3 regions of the Phreatobacter oligotrophus genome follow, and region 1 is predicted to be linked to each of the others. Evidence: riboswitches for the same ligand, from Rfam matches in the RefSeq annotation. Region 1 holds a riboswitch; each other region holds the start of a gene.
What was found. Region 1 has a riboswitch for glycine ahead of C8P69_RS19795 (D-amino acid dehydrogenase). Riboswitches for the same ligand answer to the same signal wherever they lie in the genome.
Positions count from the first base shown of each region.

Region 2: linked by a shared signal. The riboswitch ahead of C8P69_RS08770 (D-amino acid dehydrogenase) and the one ahead of C8P69_RS19795 (D-amino acid dehydrogenase) in region 1 are both predicted to bind glycine.
Region 3: linked by a shared signal. The riboswitch ahead of gcvT (glycine cleavage system aminomethyltransferase GcvT) and the one ahead of C8P69_RS19795 (D-amino acid dehydrogenase) in region 1 are both predicted to bind glycine.

Region 1 is NZ_PZZL01000010.1:163,382-170,019, reverse strand. Features, by position in the region: gene panC (pantoate--beta-alanine ligase) at 1-353, opposite strand, end outside; gene C8P69_RS19795 (D-amino acid dehydrogenase) at 373-1,635, opposite strand; glycine riboswitch at 1,775-1,872, opposite strand; gene C8P69_RS19790 (MarR family winged helix-turn-helix transcriptional regulator) at 1,906-2,415, opposite strand; gene C8P69_RS19785 (tripartite tricarboxylate transporter TctB family protein) at 2,584-3,048, shown strand; gene C8P69_RS19780 (tripartite tricarboxylate transporter permease) at 3,059-4,558, shown strand; gene C8P69_RS19775 (Bug family tripartite tricarboxylate transporter substrate binding protein) at 4,594-5,583, shown strand; gene C8P69_RS19770 (LysR family transcriptional regulator) at 5,636-6,553, opposite strand.
Region 2 is NZ_PZZL01000003.1:340,330-346,967, forward strand. Features, by position in the region: gene C8P69_RS08760 (hypothetical protein) at 40-663, shown strand; gene C8P69_RS08765 (hypothetical protein) at 964-1,434, shown strand; gene C8P69_RS08770 (D-amino acid dehydrogenase) at 1,548-2,810, opposite strand; glycine riboswitch at 2,848-2,937, opposite strand; glycine riboswitch at 2,941-3,038, opposite strand; gene C8P69_RS08775 (SH3 domain-containing protein) at 3,221-4,585, opposite strand; gene C8P69_RS08780 (hypothetical protein) at 4,897-5,394, shown strand; tRNA gene C8P69_RS08785 (tRNA-Ser) at 5,568-5,657, opposite strand; gene C8P69_RS08790 (50S ribosomal protein L21) at 6,111-6,638, shown strand, end outside.
Region 3 is NZ_PZZL01000001.1:90,162-96,799, forward strand. Features, by position in the region: gene C8P69_RS00445 (pyridoxal phosphate-dependent aminotransferase) at 35-1,216, opposite strand; gene C8P69_RS00450 (hypothetical protein) at 1,421-2,065, shown strand; glycine riboswitch at 2,158-2,264, shown strand; gene gcvT (glycine cleavage system aminomethyltransferase GcvT) at 2,462-3,607, shown strand; gene gcvH (glycine cleavage system protein GcvH) at 3,638-4,012, shown strand; gene gcvPA (aminomethyl-transferring glycine dehydrogenase subunit GcvPA) at 4,072-5,427, shown strand; gene gcvPB (aminomethyl-transferring glycine dehydrogenase subunit GcvPB) at 5,439-6,638, shown strand, end outside.

The sequences.
Region 1 (6,638 bases):
AGCGACACCGCGGTGGCGAAACCAGCCGGATACATGTCGGAAGCCTCCGGCGCGTAGACCAACGCCTCGCCGACGCTTGCAATCGCCGCGAGATCGGCGGCGAAGGTGCGCGGATAGGCGGCGAGGTCTTCTCCCGGCGCGAACTGCGTGGGATTCACGAAAATCGAGACGATGGCGCGGTCGGCCTCGGTGCGCGCCCGCCGAAGAAGCGATAGATGCCCCTCGTGCAGCGCGCCCATGGTCGGCACGAGTGCCACGCGTTCGCCCGCCGTGCGCCAGGCGCGCGACCAAGCCCTGAGTTCGCCGGGCTTCCGGACGATGTCGTGACCTGCGAACTCGGGCGAAGTCTTCATGTGGATCGCCTTCCTCGCCTCACGCGTTGACGCGGGCCGTGGCGAGCGCGCCGACCGCGTCGGCGGTCGCGGCCGACAACGTCCAGCCGAGATGGCCGTGGCCGGTGTTGTAAAACACACGCGGATGCCGACCACGGGCGACGCGCGGCAGCATGTCCGGCATCATGGGTCTGAGGCCAGTCCACGGCACGGACTGGCGGGTGCTCATGCCCGGGAAATGGGCCCGGCACCAGCGGATCAGCGGGTCGATGCGTTCGGCCCGTATGTCGCGGTTGTAGCCGTTGTACTCGGCGGTGCCGGCGACACGGAAGCGGTTGGGGCCGAGACGGCTCGTCACGATCTTCGCGGCGTCATCGAGCAGGCTGACCCATGGCGCGGCTTCCTGGTCCGCCTTTTCAGGCAATTGCACGGTGATGGAATAGCCCTTCACCGGGTAGATGTTCACCCGGTCGCCGAGCATCCGCGCGAGGTTGCGCGACGTCACGCCGCCGCAGACCACGACACGGTCGAAGACATGCACCTCGGTCGGCGGTTCGGTCTTTTCGAGATGCGGCTCTGTCGACTGGCTGATCACGGTCACGCCGTGGTCGCTCGCCTTGGTGGACAGCACCTCGTCGGACAAGCGCATTGTCACGCCGAGACGTTGGCAGGCCTTTGCGAGGCCGTTGGTGAACTTGTGGATGTCGCCGGTGAAGTCGCTCTCGGTGTAGAAGCCGCCATGGTAGGTCCCACGCAGCGCGGGCTCGATCGACTTGATCTCGGACGGCGTCACGGCGCGGCGCTCAAGGCCGCCCTTGGCGAGGAGCGCGCTGACGCGCGTCGCCGCCTCGAAGTCCTTCTTGTTCTCGTAGAAATGCAGGATGCCGCGCTTCTCGCAGTCGAAGGCGATGCCTTCGTCGGCCGCCATCCGCATGAGATGGGCGCGGGCCTCGATAGCAAGCCGCACGGTTGTAACCGTGTTCTCTTCGTATTTGGGGATCGAGCCGATGAACTCGAGCATCCACGAGATCTTGTGCCAGGAGGGGCGCGGGTTGAAGAGCAACGGCGCGCCCGGCGTCGTCATCCACTTGAGACCCTTCCACACAGTGGCCCAACTGTTCCACACCTCGGCGTTGGAGGCGGAGAGCTGACCGCCATTGGCGAAGGACGTCTCCATCGCCGTGTAGGGATGGCGGTCGAACAGTGTGACGCGAGCCCCGCGCTTGACCAGATTGTAGGCGGTTGTCACGCCAGTGATGCCGCCACCGATGACGGCGACGTTCAGGTTCTCGGGAGTAGACATGCGGCTTCTCCTTCCGCGCGACGCACGGATCAGAAGCCCCCTCTGTCATTGGCCTGAGAGCATCGCGTTCGGCCGCTCATCGGCCAGATCCGCTTACACCATCGGCGGGAGCCTGCGGGCTCCGCTTTTCAGAGTCGATCAAAAAGGCGCGGTCTTGGTGCCTGAGAGTTTCCGGGGCGGTTGCTCCTTCGGCGTCGCGGCGGCCCGAAAGCCCGCGAACTCTTCCGCGTGAAAGACCATACCCGAGAAGCATTGTCTGTCAAGTTAGTTTCATTTTCCAACAAAATCACGAGTTCGGTTGAACGGCTTGGCGCCGGCGCGCGCCCTGGGATAGCGGTTCGCGACCTCGCCGGCATACCCACCCTCGATCCAGACTTTGAGCCGTTCGACGGCGCTCAGAAAGGCCTCGCGTTCCGCCATGCTCAGGGGTGCCAGCATCAGTGTCTCGAACTCGGCGGTCAGCGGATCCGCCCGCTCGCACAAAGCCACGCCGTCAGGCGTAATCGTTAGGCCGAAAGCCCGCGCATCGCTCGGAATAGCGCTTCTTTCGATGAAACCGGCCTTGATGAGCTTCGAAACGGTCCTGGACGTCAGCGTCCTCTCGAATTTGGTCCGCTCTGCGAGGACGGTGAAGGTGATGCCCGGATTGGCGCGCACCAGGCGCAGCACGCGCAATTCGCGGACGCTCAACCCGATGCGGATTTCGAAGATGCGGTTGGCGCTGCCGATGCCGTCCTCGACGATCGAGGAGAGGAGATAGGTCAGTGATCGTTCGAGCATGGGTTGGTCCCTGGAGTTCCGCGCGGTGCCACGGCGACGGCATTGGAGAGCAATTATACAAGTTAGGTATCATTTATTGCGAATTTCAATTATTGCGTATTGCAACAAACTGCCCATGATCACCGCCGATCGCGCAACGAGACAACAAGCGCGACGAGGGAGGCGGCCATGGTTGTCGTCAAGAGTCCGAAGGAGTTCTACGCCGGGGCGATCTATTTGGCTTTCGGTGTCGCGGGGCTCTGGTTCGGATGGAACTACCCGATGGGAACCGCGGGCCGGATGGGTGCGGGCTATTTCCCCAAGGTTCTGTCGGCAGCGCTCATCCTTCTCGGCCTGGTCGCACTTGTGCGCGGTATCCGGATCAATGGTGCGCCGCTCGATCCCATTCGGCTGAAGCCGTTCCTGCTGATAGCCGCGGCCTGTTCGCTCTTCGGTCTGATGATCGAGCCGATCGGCATGATCGGCGGTCTTTTCGTGCTGATCCTCCTGTCGGCGATGGCGAGCCGCGAGTTCCGCTGGAGCCCCGTCGCGCTTCTCGGCGCGGCCGGCCTGGTCGCCGCCTGTGCGCTCGTCTTCGTCTGGGGTCTTTCCGTGCAGATGCCGCTTGTCGGCTCGTGGTTCACCGGGGGCTGAGGAGCGGATCATGGACATTTTCGCCGACCTGCTCATGGGTCTTTCGGTTGCGGCAACCCCGACGAACCTCGTCTGGTGCCTGATCGGTGTGTTTCTCGGGACCGCCATCGGCGTCCTGCCGGGCCTTGGCCCGTCGGCGACCATCGCCATGCTCCTGCCGGCTACCTTCGGCCTGGAGCCCGTCTCGGCGCTCATCATGATGGCCGGCATCTTTTACGGCGCGCAGTATGGCGGCTCGACGACTGCGATCCTGATCAACCTGCCGGGCGAGGCGACCTCGGTCGTGACCGCCATCGACGGCTACAAGATGGCCCGCAAAGGTGCCGCCGGCCGCGCGCTTGCGGTCGCCGCGCTCTCCTCGTTCTTCGCCGGCACGGTGTGCACCTTCCTCATCGCCTTCTTCGCACCGCCACTGACCGAACTCGCCTTCAGGTTCGGTCCGGCTGAGTATTTCGCGCTGATGGTGCTCGGGCTCGCCGCCTCCATCGTGCTGGCGAGCGGGCATATCCTGCATGCGATCGCCATGATCGCCCTCGGGCTGCTGCTCGGCCTCGTCGGCACGGACGTGAACTCAGGGCTTCAACGCTACGCCTTTGGCTTTCCTGAACTGGCGGATGGCCTCAACTTCGTCATCGTCGCTATGGGAGTGTTCGGGATTGGCGAGATCATCGCCAATCTGGAGGACGAGGCCCGCCGCGATCTCGGCTTCGCCAAGGTGAAGGGGCTGATGCCGACCCGCGAGGACTGGTCGCGCATGGTCGCGCCGACCCTTCGCGGCACCACTCTGGGAGCCGCGCTCGGCGTACTACCGGGAGGCGGAGCGGCGCTCGCGTCCTTCGGCGCCTATGCGCTGGAGAAGCGCGTGTCCAAGCACCGGGAGGAACTCGGAAACGGCGCGATCGAGGGCATCGCCGCGCCGGAGGCCGCCAACAATGCCGGCGCCCAGATGTCCTTTATTCCCATGCTGACCCTCGGCTTTCCGGCCAACACGGTGATGGCGCTGATGATCGGCGCGATGATCATGCATGGCATCCAGCCCGGCCCCGGCGTGATGACCGAACAACCGCGCCTCTTCTGGGGCCTGATCGCCTCGATGTGGATCGGCAACCTGATGCTGCTGGTACTCAACCTGCCGCTGATCGGGCTCTGGGTGCGCATGATCATGGTGCCATACCACTACCTGTTCCCGATGATCATCGTGTTCTGCGCGATCGGTGTGTTCTCGCTGTCGAACAACGCTTTCGACCTCCAGATCATGACCGCCTTCGGCGTGCTCGGGTATCTGTTCAAGAAGCTCGACTGCGAGCCGGCGCCCATGCTGCTCGGCTTCATTCTCGGCCCGCTGATGGAGGAGTTCCTGCGCCGCACGCTGCTGCTTTCGCAGGGCGACCCCTCCGTACTCCTAACGCGTCCGATCAGCGCGGTCCTGCTCATCGCCGCTGCCGCGATCCTGCTCAGCGTCCTTTTGCCTGCCTTCAAGCGCACCCGGTCACGCGCTTTCGCCCAGTGACCCTATCCATCAACGAACGACTTCAGGAGGACATCATGACCGAACTTTCCCGCCGCGAGGCGCTCGCCGCCGTCGCCGGCCTTACCGCACTCGGCTTCGGCACCGCGCCGGCAAACGCGCAGCTCGGGCCAGGCCGGACCCTGACCCTCATGGTTCCCTATCCAGCGGGCGGCCTGTCCGACGCCATCGCGCGCAACCTCCAGCCGGCGTTCCAGCGCGTGCTCGGTCAGACCGTGCTGGTCGAGAACCTCGGTGGCGCCAGCGGCGGCCTCGCCGCGCAGAAGCTGCTGCAGACGCGCGCCGATGGGCGGATGATCTTCCAGGGGTCGCCCAACGAGTTGATCCTGTCCCCGCTTGTCAACCCCGACATCAAGTTCCGCCCCGACCAGTTCCGCCACGTGACCCAGATCACGCGCAACCCGCTGATCCTACTTGTTCGGCCAGATCATCCGGCTAGCAATATCGACGAACTGGTCGCGCATGCGAAGGCCCAGGGTCGTCCCACGCCTTATGGGAGCGTCGGCGTCGGCTCGCTCTACCATGTTCTGTCGGAAGAAATGGCCAAGCAGACCGGCATCCGCGTCACCCATGTCGCCTACCGTGGCGCCGCGCCGGTGCTTCAGGATCTCGCCAGCGGCCAGATCGATTTCGCGATCCTGCCCTTCGCGACCTCCTACAAGCCGCTTCAGGACCAGAAGAAGCTGAAAATGCTCGGCTGGGTGTCGAAGTCGCGTGTCGACTTCCTTCCCGATCTCGTCGCCTTCGGTGAAAGCAAGGTGCTGCCGAATTTCGATCACTCAATCTGGGCCGGCATTTTCGTCCGCAGCGAGACGCCTGAGGACATCGTCCAGCGGCTGAACGAGGCGGTGGGCGAGGTGATGCGTACGCCGGAAGTTCGCACCGCGATCAGCAACACCGGCTCGATCGTGGTCGACGCCACCTCGCTCGCCGAGGCCCGGCGCTTCTACGAGGACCAGGTCCGTGTTCTCGACGCCATGACCCGCGAAATCAGCTTCCGGGTCTGAGCGACAACAGGCCTGGCGAGCGCCGGCGCGGCGACGCGCCGGCGTTTTGCTGTCAGACGGCCTTCTCGCTCGCGGTGGGGGCGGCTTCCCATTTGTCGAATTCCCGCACCAGCGTGATCAATTGCTGGAGCAGCCGTGAACCATCGTTCTTGCGGTAGCTCATGATGATCGGCGTCACCATTTTCGGCTCGTTCAAGTCGACGTAGGAGACATCGTCGCGGCCGAGCCGTCGTACCGAAGCTGGCACCACGCAGATGCCGCCGCCCGATGCCACGAAGCCGAGCGCGGTCTGCAACTCACGGGCTTCCGTCGCGATATTCGGCTCGACACCGGCCTCCCGATAGAAGCCGATGACCTGATCGGCGTAGCTCGGGCGAGGGGCCTTCGGGTAAATGATCAGCGGTTCGTGTGCCGTGTCGCGCAGGCGCGGCGCGGTCTCGCGGCTGGCGAGCGGATGCCCCTTCGGTGTCGCGATGCACAGCTTCTCTTCGCGGATCACCTTGCGCACAACCATTTCGTCGTCGAACCGCAGCCGCCCGAACCCGACATCGATGCGGCCGTCCTTAAGGGCGGCCACCTGTTCGATCGTGGTCATTTCCAGGAGATGGACCTCGACGCCCGGAACCGCGATGCGGAAGCGCCGGATCAGTTCGGGCAGGTCGTCATAAAGCGTCGAAGCGACGAAGCCGATGTTGAACTGAAGCACCAGCCCCTTGGCGATGCGCTTGGTCATCGCGCGCATGTCGTCGACGCGCTGGAGGATCTGGCGGGCCTGCTCGAAAAGGTATCGACCCGGCTCGGTGAGCGTGATGGGGCGGCCTCGATCGAGGAGCCTCACGCCGAGTTCATCTTCGAGCTGCTGGATCTGTCGGCTGAGCGGTGGCTGGGCGATATGCAGTTTTTCCGCAGCGCGGCTGAAGGATCCTTCCGCCGCGACCATGGTGAAATAGCGCAGATGGCGCAGTTCCATGACGTTTACCTCGTCAGGTCGTGCGGCCTTCATGGCTCGCTTCATACCTGTCGGGTATCAAAATAGACGCAATCGATCCTGTCCT
Region 2 (6,638 bases), on a different contig from region 1:
AGCCGGCTGATATAGTCAGCCGCACAGGGGGAACATGCCATGGGACTGCTCGATGCCATCCTTGGCCGCCAGAAGAAAATCGCGTCGTGGTCAGGCCTCGAAGACTTCATCGACGCCCGCGCAGCCTTTCTCGTCAATCGATCGATGTATGAATACAGCCGCGCCCGGGCCGGAATCCTTGCGGAGAAGCTGTTTCGCGAACAGTCCTTCAAGGATGCCATCGAGGAGGGCCGGTGGCGGGCCTTTCCCCTGAGCGTCTCGAACGTGCTGGAGTTGGTCGACGGCCATCTGCGCAGCGCGGCGGCCGGCCGGGAGCCGGCGCTGCTCGACGCGCTGATTGCCGCGGGGCGGAACGTGCTCGGCCGTTATCCCTGCCCGGCCGGCGTCGATCCGGAATGGTGGGGCCAGCGGGCCGACGGAGTGGAGACCAGCCTGCGCCGCGCGGCGCTGGCCGAGCCGAAGGCGCCACAGGACATCTGCAAGGCGACCTTCGACGAGATCTTCGCGCTCGTCCCCATTCATCCCGACCTGATGAAACTCGACCGCGAGGTCGTCCTCAACCACATGCGAGGCATGATGGTGAACATGGCCGGCGAGGCCGAGGCTCTCCTCGATCGCCGCGCCCTCGCCGGCGCGCTGGCCACCGGTCCGGCGCCGCACTGAGGGAGGCGTGTTTCCGGCGGCCGATGCGACAAAGTGCGCGGATCGGTTTCATACTTTCTGTTGAGACCAGGAGCGACATCCGCATCATGGGCCTGCCGAAGCAGCCAGCTCCCACTAGGTGGCTGCCGGCTCCCAACTTTCGGGCCCGCGGAGACCATCCGCGGGCCTTTTCTCGTCCCGCTCGAACTTCGGCCGGCCGGCCCCGTCGGATGATGAGCTCGCCCTCGCGAGACGCATCGGAAACGCAGAATCGCCGCGGTAGCGCGGTCGCGAAACGCTGACCGGCCAGAAGACATGCCGATGGGCCGGCTCATCCGGTCCACCGCGATGGTCTCAAACGCTGCAAACGGGCGCATGATGAAGACAGTTTTTGCCTGCAAGGTCATCGCCGCGGCCTGCCTTGTCGCTGCGACGGGCATCATGGCGGCGGCCGCCGCCGAACGCTTGCCACGGTCGTTCCACGGCACATGGGCTTCGGATCTCGCCCAGTGCGCGGAAACGGGCGAACTCACCCCGACGCGCATCGATGGCCGGTCCATCCTCCAGTACGAAAGCGGCTGGAGCATCCGGACCTGGACGCGGCGCGGCAACGTCTGGGTCGGTCGCGGACGCGCATTCGACGATCAGGACAGCACGCCGGCCACCGTCCGGTTGCGCCTGCGCGCCGACGGCACGCTCAACTTCGATTCCACAGGATCGGGCCCCATGCCGGACGAGGCGGGGTGGGTGCGATGCCCGGCGGAGACCGGCTCGTCCAGCGCGACGCGGTAGCATGCCGGCGCGTCCCGGTGAGCCGCTAGCGGTCAGGACGCTGCCAGCCCGAAGGCTCGCCACGAAGGGCCCGCCGCGACCATGCGGCTGGCCCCCCGTGAACAGGCGCGCGATCAGGCGTTGGGCCGTGCCGTCGCCAGCGCGCTGACGGCCTCGGCCGTAGCGGCCGACAAGGTCCACCCCAGATGCCCGTGGCCCGTGTTATAGAGCACGCGCGGGTTCCGGCCCCGCGTCACCCGCGGCATCATGTCGGGCATCATCGGGCGGAGACCCGCCCACGGCACCGCCTGCCGCGTGCTCATGCCGGGGAAGTGGCGCCGGCACCAGGCGACCAGCGGGGCGATGCGTTCGGCCCGGATGTCGCGGTTATAGCCGTTGAACTCGGCGGTGCCCGCGACGCGGAACCGGGTGCGGCCGAGCCGGCTGGTGACGATCTTGGCCTTGTCGTCGAGCAGGCTGACCCAGGGCGCCGCCTCCTGGTCGGCGGCCTCCGGCAGATGGACCGTGATGGAATAGCCCTTGACCGGATAGACATTGATGCGGTCGCCGAAGCCGCGGGCGACCTCCCGGCTCAGCACGCCGGCGCAGACCACGACCTTGTCAAAACGCAGGGTCTCGGCGGCCGCCGGGGCGCCGTCCGCCACCGGCTCGGTGGAGCGGACGGTGAGGCTGACATGATCCTCCAGGGCCTCGGTCGCCAGGACCTCGGTGGAGAAGCGCATCGCGACGCCGCGCCGCTCGCAGGCCTCGGCGAGGCCGATGGTGAACTTGTGGATGTCGCCGGTGAAGTCGGAGGGCGTGTAGAAGCCGCCATGGAACTGGCCCCGCAGCGCCGGCTCGATGGACCGGATCTCCGCCGGCGTCACCGCATGGCGCGCAAGGCCCCCGCGGGCGAGGAGCGCCGTGACCCGCGCCGCCGCGTCGAAGTCGGCCTTCGACTGGTAGAAATGCAGGATGCCGCGATCCTCGCAGTCGAAATCGATGCCCTCCTCGGCGGCCATCTGCCGGAGGTGGGCGCGGGCCTCGATGGCGAGCCGCGCCGTGGTGATGGTGTTGTCCTCATGCGCCGGGATGGCGGCGAGGAATTCGCCCATCCAGCTGATCTTGTGCCAGGAGGGCTTGGGGTTCACCAGCAGCGGCGCGCCCGGCGACATCATCCATTTCAGGCCCTTGAGCACCGTGCCCCAGCTGTTCCACACTTCCGCATTGGAGGCGGAGAGCTGGCCGCCATTGGCGAAGGAGGTCTCCATCGCGGCATAGGGGTGGCGGTCGAAGAGGGTGACGCGGCAGCCGCGGCGGGCGAGGCTATAGGCGGTGGTCACGCCGGTGATGCCGCCGCCGATGACGGCGACGTTGATCGTGTCTGAGGTGGGCATAGCGGGTCTCCTTCCGCGCACGGCGGATCGAAGCCCCCTCTGTCATTGGCCTGAGAGCATCCCGCGGGGCCGGTCATCGGACCTGCGGTTACACCATCGGCGGGAGCTGCTGCTCCACTTTTCAGAGTCACGTTTCGGCGCGGTCTGTTTGCCTGAGAGTTTCCGGGGCGGTTGCTCCTTCGGCGCCGCGGCAGGTGAAACCCCCGCGAACTCTTCCGCGGTCATGAGGGTAGAGCCTTCCCGGCATTCGTCAAGATCGGGAGACGCGGGACGGCACGCCACCGGGGCGCCAGGCTCCGGCGGCTCTGTTGCGCGGCCCCTGCCCGGCCGCATCGGCTGCCTCTCTTCTTCGACGGGGCCTGAAACCGGTGGTGAAGCATGGCCGGCCTCGCCGCGCGCGGCCGCCGCGATCAGCTGCAATTCGAGACCTGGTTGGCACAGATGCCGCGCCACCATCCCCGCTCTCCGCCGATCTCGACCAGCCCCCAGTTTCCCGAGCAGGCGTGGAGGCGTTCGACGACGTCGCCGGGACCGATGGGCGTTGGCTCACGCGCCACCGGCCGAATCGCGGAAAACTCGCTGGGCGCCTGCCGCAGTTCGCCGCGAGCCAGTCCGGTATTGGCAAGCGCCGCGCCGATGAGGCTCGCCGGGACCCATCCCTGGCCGCGCGGCGCCTGGGGCAGCGTGCGGGGATAGCGCTCGCCATAGGCCACTCCCGGTGCGGTGATGTCCCGCACCAGAAACCACCCCGGCCGGGAGCCGATCACCCTGAACTGGGAGCGGTAGGTCTGGCCTCGATCACCAAGGCGGTCGGGCGCCTTCCACGGCGGGGGTATCCGGCCGATCGCCCGTGCCTGCGCATTGGGAGCCGCGCGCAGGGTCATCCCGGCGGGATCGGGGTCCATCGACCAGGCGGTGATGTCGCAAGTCTCGGTGCCGCGCGGCAGCCGCCTGCGGTCGGAACGCATCCCCTCTGACTGACCAACAAAACGCTCCCACCACTCGTCGTCCTGGACTGAATTGCCCTCGACCACGCGCGTGTTCACGGCGATGAGCCTGGTCTCGCTCACCACCAGATCGACTTCGATCGCCTGGCCCTCGTCATCCGCGCGTCCCGGACGCGATGGATCGTCGGCGTCTGCGCGGAAAAGAGCGACATAGCCCTTGATGTTGTGGTCGAGACTGTCGGGCTTGAGGGTCCTGACCGGCCCGGCTCGCCAGCCGGGGGGCGTGGCCGCGATCGCAGCGTCAAGCCAGGCATGGCTATCGACCAGTCTCACCTCGTTATTCCTGACGAGATAGGCCGTCCGGATCTGCCAGCCGACGAGCACCAGCGCACCGCCGTCCGGCGTCGTCGCCAGCTGGGTGAAGAAGTTCGGCTTGTCCCTCGATATGTCATAGGGCTCGAGGAAGCGGCCGATCACGCGCTCCTGCGCGCCCGTCCCCTTCGAGAGGATGATCAACCGCACGGGCTGCTCGATGCCGGCGCCGCCGCCCTCGCCGGTTTCGAAAAGCCTGCCGACAACGACCTTCAGACGCTCGGCGCCCACGGGATATTCGGAGAGGTCGTATTGCTCGCAGCGTAATGCGCCGCCGGGACGACCGCGGGCTGATGGATCCTGGCTGCGCAGGAAGACAGGGTCGCTGCGCCAGTCCGTGTCGCCGAGGCTGCAGGACGGTATCGGCGTTGGCTGCTGGGCAAGGCTTGGCGCAACGCCTCCCAGCATCGCGGCAAAAGTCGCGATCAGTTGAAAGGTGCGCATGGCATCGGACATGGAGCTTCTCCCGGAGCGGCTTATCCCCGCGGGATGCTGAAGGCTCATGCCGTCACGGAAAGCCCGTGTTTCAGATCGGCGATCTTGCGGCCGACGTCCCACGTTCTCGGCTGGACCCGTTTGCGGGGATGACCCGCGGGGGCTGACTGGATGGGGCCGCAAGAACGTTGAGCGCATTGCCGGTGCGTTGCTGTGGGGCGAACGGCGCTTTTCCTCGTTTCGGCGACGTTACTTTCGCGGTATGGAAAAAGGACGCGCGGCAAGCCGGCGCCCTTCGCCGCCCGGCAGGAACGCGCCAGGGGACGACCAGCATGCCTGTTGCCGCTCCGCCACTGACCCTCGCTCGCCTGGCCATCGCCTTCGCCGCTGGCGCTCTGGCGGTCCTCTTGTTCCATCAGGTCGCCGTCCTGATGATCGCCAGGGCGGGCATCGCACCCCTCAGGGCCTTTGTGTTCGATCCCGTCGCGCCATTCGGGATCCCGCAAGTCATGAGCCTGGCCTTCTTCGGTGGGTTGTGGGCCGTGGTCTTCACGGTGATCTGGACGCGGTTCGGAAGTGCGGTCCGTCTGCCGTTCTGGGCCGCGGCGGCGATCTTCGGCGCCGTGGCTCCGACGCTCGTGGCCTGGTTCGTGGTTGCGCCCCTGAAAGGCCAGCCCGTCGCAGCGGGGTTCAACCCGGCAAGGATGTGGATCGGGCCTGTTCTCAATGGACTGTTCGGCCTCGGCGTCGGCCTGATGATCCCTCTCGGGGCCAGGCTGTGGGGCGAGCAGCGCAGGGGGACACCGTCACCCACCGCATTGCGCGATTGACCGGGTCCTTCCCGTCGCGACGCAGGCGAGCGAGACAGGTGCGCGCCCTCGCGCCGGCTCCGGCAAGGCGAAGCATCATCCTGGCGCCTGTCCCTGATCGCCCGGGTGCAAACGTTTCCGAGGTCCGCTTGGGGCCCCAGCAGCGACATTGGCCTAGCAATTTCAAGGACGATTGGCGGAGAGGGAGGGATTCGAACCCCCGATACGGTTGCCCGTATGCCGCATTTCGAGTGCGGTGCTTTCAACCACTCAGCCACCTCTCCGCGGTCGCAAGGCGGTGCGAGAAGACGCGCCGCCCGAGTTGAAGCGAAGCGCGACATAGCGGAACGGACGGCCGCATTCAAGCACGGCGTCGCGGCGGGGACGGAATTTCGCAGGAACAGCGTCGACGGCCTTCATGCCCTGCGACCGCCCGCCGTGCATCCCGGCCGGCACGGCCTCGCCCCTCGGGGCAGCCGGGCGACACGGCCTCCCCGGCCGCAGAGGCAAAAAAGGGCGGCGCCCTGCGGGTTTTCCTTGACTCGCGCGCCTGTTTCCATCATTGAGCCGCGTCCCGCTTCCGCTTGGCTGAGAACCGTCCGGTTCCGTCGTGCGATGCGGGCGTCACCAACAACCGCCGGTCCGCCGGCGGCAAGACCAAACAAGAAGACGGCCGGCCAAGGCGCGAGGGGCTTCCCTCCCGACCCGCCAGGCATCGTCGACAAGGACCGAAAACGATGTACGCAGTCATCAAGACTGGCGGCAAGCAGTACAAGGTTGCCGCCTCCGACACGATCACCATCGAGAAGCTCGAGGCTGCGGCCGGCGAGACGGTGGTGTTCCCCGAGGTGCTCATGGTCGGCGGCGACGCCGGCATCACCATCGGCTCCCCCTTCGTGGCCGGCGCCTCCGTGGCCGCCGAGGTCGTGAAGCAGGCCCGCGGCCCGAAGACCATCTCGTTCCGCAAGCGCCGCCGCCAGAATTCGAAGCGCAAGAAGGGTCATCGCCAGGACCTGACCATCGTGCGCATCGCCGAGATCCTCACCGGCGGCGCCAAGCCGTCGAAGGCCGCTGCCGCGCCGAAGGCCGACAAGGCCGAGGGCAAGGCCGCCAAGGCCGAGGTCGCCGAGACCGCTGCTGCCCCGACCGGCAAGATGGACACGTCCAACCTGTCGCTGATCGCCGGCATCGGCCCGACGATCGAGAAGAAGCTGCGCGCCGCCGGCATCACCTCCTGGGAGGAGATCGCCTCCTGGGATGACGCT
Region 3 (6,638 bases), on a different contig from region 1:
AACGGGGAAGGGCGGCTTCCTTCCCCAAAATGCATCACAAAAGGGGGATGGCGGTGCGCAAACGCTCGGCCGCGATCTCGATCTGCTCCTGCGAGCGCAGGTAGCAGAGCCTCAAATGGCCTTCGCCGCCGGGCCCGAAGGCGCTCCCCGGGGCGAGCCCGACCTTGGCGATGTCGACTAGCTTCATCGCCGCAGCGTTCGAATCGGTGACGCCGTCGATGCCGAAGAACAGGTAGAAGGCGCCGTCCGGCCGCGAGAACCGGCAGCGGCCTGTGGCCTCGATCGCCTCGGAGACGATGTCGCGGGCCTTGCGCGCCTTGGCGACCTGATGGGCGAGGAAGCTTTCGCCGCGCTCCAGCGCGACGGCGCAGGCCCGCTGCACGAAGACCGGCGAGCCCGAGGTGGAATACTGGATGAGGTTCTCGACGACGTCGCCGAGGGACGGGTCGGCCTCCACCCAGCCGGTGCGCCACCCGGTCATCGCCCAGTTCTTCGAGAAGGTGTTGACCCAGATGATGCGGTCGCCGTCCTCGCGCACGTCGTGGAAGGAGGCAGCGCGGCGCGGCGACCCCTCGGTCCAGACGAAGCGGGTATAGATCTCGTCGGCGACGATCCACAGCCCGTGCCGGCGGGCGAGCGCGAGGATCGCGGCGAGCTCCTCCTTCGTCGCGGTCCAGCCGGTCGGGTTGGACGGCGTGTTGATGAACATCGCCTTGGTCTTCGGCGTGATCGCCGCCTCAAGCTTGTCGAGGTCGATCTGCCAGCCGCGATTGCCATGGTCGAGCGCGACGAAGACCGGCGTCGCGCCGCGCAGGCCCGCAGCCGCCGGGGCGTTCGGCCAGGTGGGGGAGGGGATGAGGATCTCGTCGCCCGGGCCCGCCACCATGGTCATGGCGATCTGGATCGCCTGCATGCCCGAGCCGCAGACGAAGAAGCGCTCCGGCGACAGCTCGCGGCCGTAGAGGTCGGAGGCATAGGTCGCGATGGCCTGGCGCAGCTCCGGGATGCCGCGCTGCCAGGTGTAGGTGGTCTCGCCCGCCGCGAGCGAGCGCGTCGCCGCCTCGTAGATGAAGGAGGGGGTGGGCGTGTCCCCCTCGCCGACCCAGAGCTGGATCACGTCGCCGGCCGCCCGCGCATATTTCGACAGCTCGACGATGCCGCTGGCGGGGGCGCCCGAGGCTTCCGGGCGCAGCGAGGCGAGGAGATCGGCGGTCATGCGGCTTATCCTGTGGGGCGGGGGCAATCGCGCCAGTCTAGCGGCGGCGTTCGGCCCTTCTCATGAAAAACGTGCGATTTGTCCATCAGCGAAGCCGATGAACGGCGTCGCAGCCTGCCGGTGGATGGCAGCATGAACGCCTTTGTTCCGCCCGACGGCTCTTGCTATAAGCGCCGATCCCGACGGCAATGCGAGGGTTTGGGCGTGCGTATCTGGAAGGCAACGGCCGTGCTGATGACGGCTCTGGCGCTCGGCGCCTGCGGCTCGACCGGCGGCAATCTCTTCGGCCAGCCGCAGCAGGCGGCGCAGCCCGCCCCGCAGACGCCGCCCGGCGTCGGCTCGCCCGTCCATACCGCCCTGTTCGGCCAGCCCGTCCCGCAGGGCCAGCAGAACCTCAACCCCGACGCCTGCCCGCGCATCGAGGTTCGCGACGGCTCGGCCGTCTGGCGCCAGGGGGGCGAGGGTCCGACCGAGCTGCGCTACCAGGGCACGATCACCGATCTTGCCCGCGAGTGCCGCATCGAGGGCCAGACCATGACCATCCGCGTCGGCATCGAGGGCCGCGTCCTGGTCGGCCCGAAGGGTGATGCCGGCCGCGTCACGCTGCCGATCCGCGTCGCGGTGACGCGCGGCCTGTCGACGCCAGTCTGGACCCGTCTCTATCAGGTGCCGATCGAGATCCCCTCGGGCTCGCCGAGCGTCTCCTTCACCCAGGTCGAGGACCAGGTGAGCTTCCCCCTGCCGGAGGCTGCGGAACTGGCCACCTACATCATCTTCGTCGGCTTCGACACCCAGGCCCAGCAGCCCGAGCGCCAGCGCCGCGGCCGCGCCCGCACCGCCCAGCGCTGACGCCTTTCGCGCCTGCCTTTCTTTGCGGCAGGCGTGCCCACAGGCTCGCCTTGACTTCGCCGCATGATCCGGCCATTGCGATGCCGTGCCATATGAACCCGGCGGGAGAGTCCGGGTGGTCTTTGAATTGATGGGATCCCCCGGCGCCGAAGGAGCAACGGCCCCGGAACCTCTCAGGCAAAAGGACCGCCGGGGGAATGGCATTCTGGAAAGCGGCCGGAGGTCCAATCCCGGCCCACCGACGGAGTAAGCCGATGGCGCCCGAGGGCGTCGGCCCTTGCGGGCCGCGGTGAATCTCTCAGGTCCTGCGACAGAGGGGCGCGAGCGGGCGACAAGCCCGTAATCGGAACGTGTTCGGCATGACCGGACGCGTCCGCGCGCCGGAGTGCAGGACCCATGGGCGAGCCCCAGGACGGCCCGTTGCTGACCACACCTCTCCATGCCCTGCATGGCGAGCTCGGAGCCAAGATGGTCCCCTTCGCCGGCTACGACATGCCGGTGCAGTATCCGACCGGCGTCCTTGCTGAGCACAACTGGACCCGCACCAGCGCCGGCCTGTTCGATGTCAGCCATATGGGCCAGTGCTTCCTCATCCCCGAGGACGGCCGCTACGAGACGGCCGCCGCCGCGCTCGAGGCCCTGGTGCCCGCCGATGTCATGGCGCTGAAGCTCGGCCAGCAGCGCTATTCCCAGTTCACCAATGCCGAGGGCGGCATCCTCGACGACCTGATGATCACGCGCCTTGGCCATCCCGGCCATGAGCACTGGCTCTATCTGGTGGTGAACGCCGCCTGCAAGGACGCCGACTACGCCCATATGCGGGCGCATCTCCCGGCCGGCGTGACCCTGAAGGTCGCCGACGATCTCGCGCTGATCGCAGTGCAGGGCCCCGAGGCCGTCGCGGCGGTGGCGACGCTCGCGCCCTCGCTCGCCGGCCTGAAGTTCATGACCTCGGTGGACTTAGCCATCGACGGTATCTGGGCCCATGTCTCCCGCACCGGCTATACCGGCGAGGACGGCGTCGAGATCTCAGTGAAGAGCGGCGATGCGGTGGCGCTGACCCGCAAGCTGCTCGCCGATCCGCGCGTCAAGCCGATCGGCCTCGGCGCCCGTGACTCGCTGCGCCTCGAGGCGGGCCTCTGCCTCTACGGCCATGACATCGACACCACAACCTCGCCCGTCGAGGCCGGCCTCACCTGGTCGATCCAGAAGCGCCGCCGCGCCGAGGGCGGCTTCCTCGGCGCCGCCCGCATCCAGAAGGAGCTGGCCGAGGGTGCGTCGCGCCTGCGTGTCGGCATCCTGCCCGATGGCCGCGCTCCGGCCCGCGAGGGAACGGTGGTGAAGTCCGCCGACGGCCAGCCCATCGGCACGGTCACCTCGGGCGGCTTCGGCCCGACCATCAACGGCCCGCTCGCCATGGGCTACGTCAACCGCCGCTTCGCCGAGCCGGGCACGCCCGTGCTCCTCGAGGTCCGCGGCAAGGACCTGCCGGGCAAGGTCGTGACCATGCCCTTCGCACGGCATCGCTATGTCCGCGGCTGAGCCGCCGAACCACTTCACCAGGGGATGACCATGGCCACGACCAAATACACCAAGGACCACGAATATATCCGCATCGACGGCGACGTCGGCACGGTGGGCATTTCCCACTACGCCCAGGAGCAGCTCGGCGACGTGGTCTTCGTGGAGCTCCCCTCCAGCGGCAAGGCCGTGAAGAAGGGCGACAGCGCCGCTGTGGTCGAAAGCGTCAAGGCCGCCTCCGACATCTACTCGCCGGTCTCCGGCCAGGTGGTCGAGGCCAACCCCGACCTCGAAGGCGCGCCCGCCACCGTCAACGACGACCCGGCCGGCAAGGGCTGGTTCTTCAAGGTGAAGATCGCCAATCCCGCCGAGCTCGACGAGCTCATGGACGAGGCCGCCTACAAGGCCTTCCTCGACACGCTGTGAGTGCCGGCGGGCCGCTCGCTGCGGCCCGCGCCTCCCCATCCGACTGCCCGGAGACCGCAATGCGCTACCTGCCGCTGACGCCCCAAGACCGCACCGACATGCTGGCCAAGATCGGCGTCGCCGCCGTCGACGACCTCTTCGCCAACGTGCCGAAATCGAAGCTGCTCAAAGGCCTCGTCGACCTGCCGAAGGCCAAGGGCGAGCTCGATGTCGAGCGCATCATGGGCGCCATGGCGGCGGAGAACATCACGGCCTCCGAGGTGCCCTTCTTCGTCGGCGCCGGCGCCTACAAGCACCATGTCCCGGCCTCGGTGGATCATCTGATCCAGCGCTCCGAGTTCCTGACGAGCTACACGCCCTACCAGCCGGAAATCGCCCAGGGCACTCTCCAGTACCTGTTCGAGTTCCAGACCCAGGTGGCGCTCCTCACCGGCATGGAGGTCGCCAACGCCTCCATGTATGACGGCTCGACGGGCGCGGCCGAGGCCGTGCTGATGGCGCATCGAGTCACCAAGCGGCGCAAGGCGATCCTCGCCGGCAACCTGCATCCGCACTACCGCGACACGATCGAGACGCTGTCCCGCATGGCCGGCGACGAACTCGTCTCGCTGGAGCCGAACCCGGCCGATGCCAGCGCCGACCTCAAGGCGGTGGCCGCCGCCATCGACGCCGAGACCTCCTGCATCGTCATCCAGACGCCGGATGTCTTCGGCAACCTCCACGACCTCACCGCCATCGCCAAGAAGGCGCAGGATGCCGGCGCTCTTCTGATCGCCGTCGTCACTGAGGTGGTCTCGCTCGGCGCCGTGACCCCGCCCGGTGCCATGGGCGCGGACATCGTCGTCGCCGAGGGCCAGTCCATCGGCGTCGGTCTCAATTTCGGCGGTCCCTATGTCGGCCTCTTCGCCACCAAGCAGAAATATGTCCGGCAGATGCCGGGCCGCCTCTGCGGCGAGACAGTGGATGCGGAAGGCCGCCGCGGCTTCGTGCTGACGCTCTCGACCCGCGAGCAGCATATCCGCCGCGAGAAGGCGACCTCCAACATCTGCACCAATTCCGGCCTGATGTGCCTCGCCTTCACCATCCACATGACGCTGCTCGGCGAGACCGGCCTGCGCCGCCTCGCCGCCATCAACCACGCCAATGCCTGCGATCTCGCCGACCGCCTCGCTGACGTCGACGGCGTCGAGGTGCTGAACGGCAGCTTCTTCAACGAGTTCGCCATCCGCGTGCCGGGCGATGCCGCCAAGGTCGTGGAGAAGATGGCGAAGAAGGGCGTGCTGGCGGGCGTTCCCGCCGCGCGGCTGTGGCCCAAGCACAAGGCGCTGAAGGATATCCTCCTCGTCGCCAACACCGAAGTGAACACCGACGACGATCGCGCCGCCTTCGTGGCCGCGCTCGGCGCCAGCCTCTGAGGAGCGGTCCCATGTCCATGAACAATCAGGGTCGTCCCACCGCCGCCGGCGAGGCCGGTGCCGCCTCCGCCCACCCGACCTTCACCGGCAACAAGGCGCTGCAGATCGAGGAAGCGCTGATCTTCGAGATCGGCCGTCCCGAGGTCACCGGCGTCGACCTGCCCGAGCCGAAGAAGGTGAAGTCGCGCCTCGGCAAGCTCGCCCGCAAGGAGCCGATCGACCTGCCGGGCCTCTCCGAGCCGGAGACGATGCGCCACTACGTGCGCCTCAGCCAGAAGAACTTCGGCATCGACACCGGGCTCTTCCCGCTCGGCTCCTGCACCATGAAGCACAATGCCCGCCTCAACGAGAAGATGGCGCGGCTGCCGGGCTTCGGTGACATCCACCCGCTCCAGCCGGTCTCCACCGTGCAGGGCGCGCTGGAGCTGATCGACCGCCTCGCCGACTACCTCAAGGAGCTCACCGGCATGCCCGCCGTGGCGATGAGCCCCAAGGCCGGCGCCCATGGCGAGCTCGCCGGCATGATGGCCATCAAGGCGGCGCTGGAGGCCAAGGGCGAGGGCCATCGCAAGATCGTGCTGGTGCCTGAATCGGCGCACGGCACGAACCCTGCGACGGCCGCGCTTATCGGCTTCGAGGTGAAGGCCGTCCCCGCCCAGGCCGATGGCACGGTCCACGTCTCCGACGTCAAGGCGGCGCTGACGCCCGACGTCGCGGCGATCATGCTCACCAACCCCAACACCTGCGGCATCTTCGAGAAGGAGATCGTCGAGATCGCCAAGGCGATCCACGACGCCGGGGCCTATTTCTACTGCGACGGCGCCAACTTCAACGCCATCGTCGGCAAGGCCCGCCCGGGTGACCTCGGCGTCGACGCCATGCACATCAACCTGCACAAGACCTTCTCGACGCCCCATGGCGGCGGCGGTCCGGGCGCCGGTCCCGTCGTGCTGTCGGAGCGCCTGGCGGCCTTCGTGCCCTATCCCTTCATCCGCGCCGGCAAGGGCTTCTCGCTGGTCGAGGAGGGCGGCAAGCTGGAGAAGGGCGAGATGCCCTTCGGACGCATGTCGGCCTTCCACGGCCAGATGGGCATGTTCGTCCGCGCGCTCGCCTACATGCTCAGCCACGGCGCTGACGGCATGAAGCAGGCCTCGGAGGATGCGGTGCTCAACGCCAACTACATCCGCGCCTCGCTCGCGGACCTGATGAGC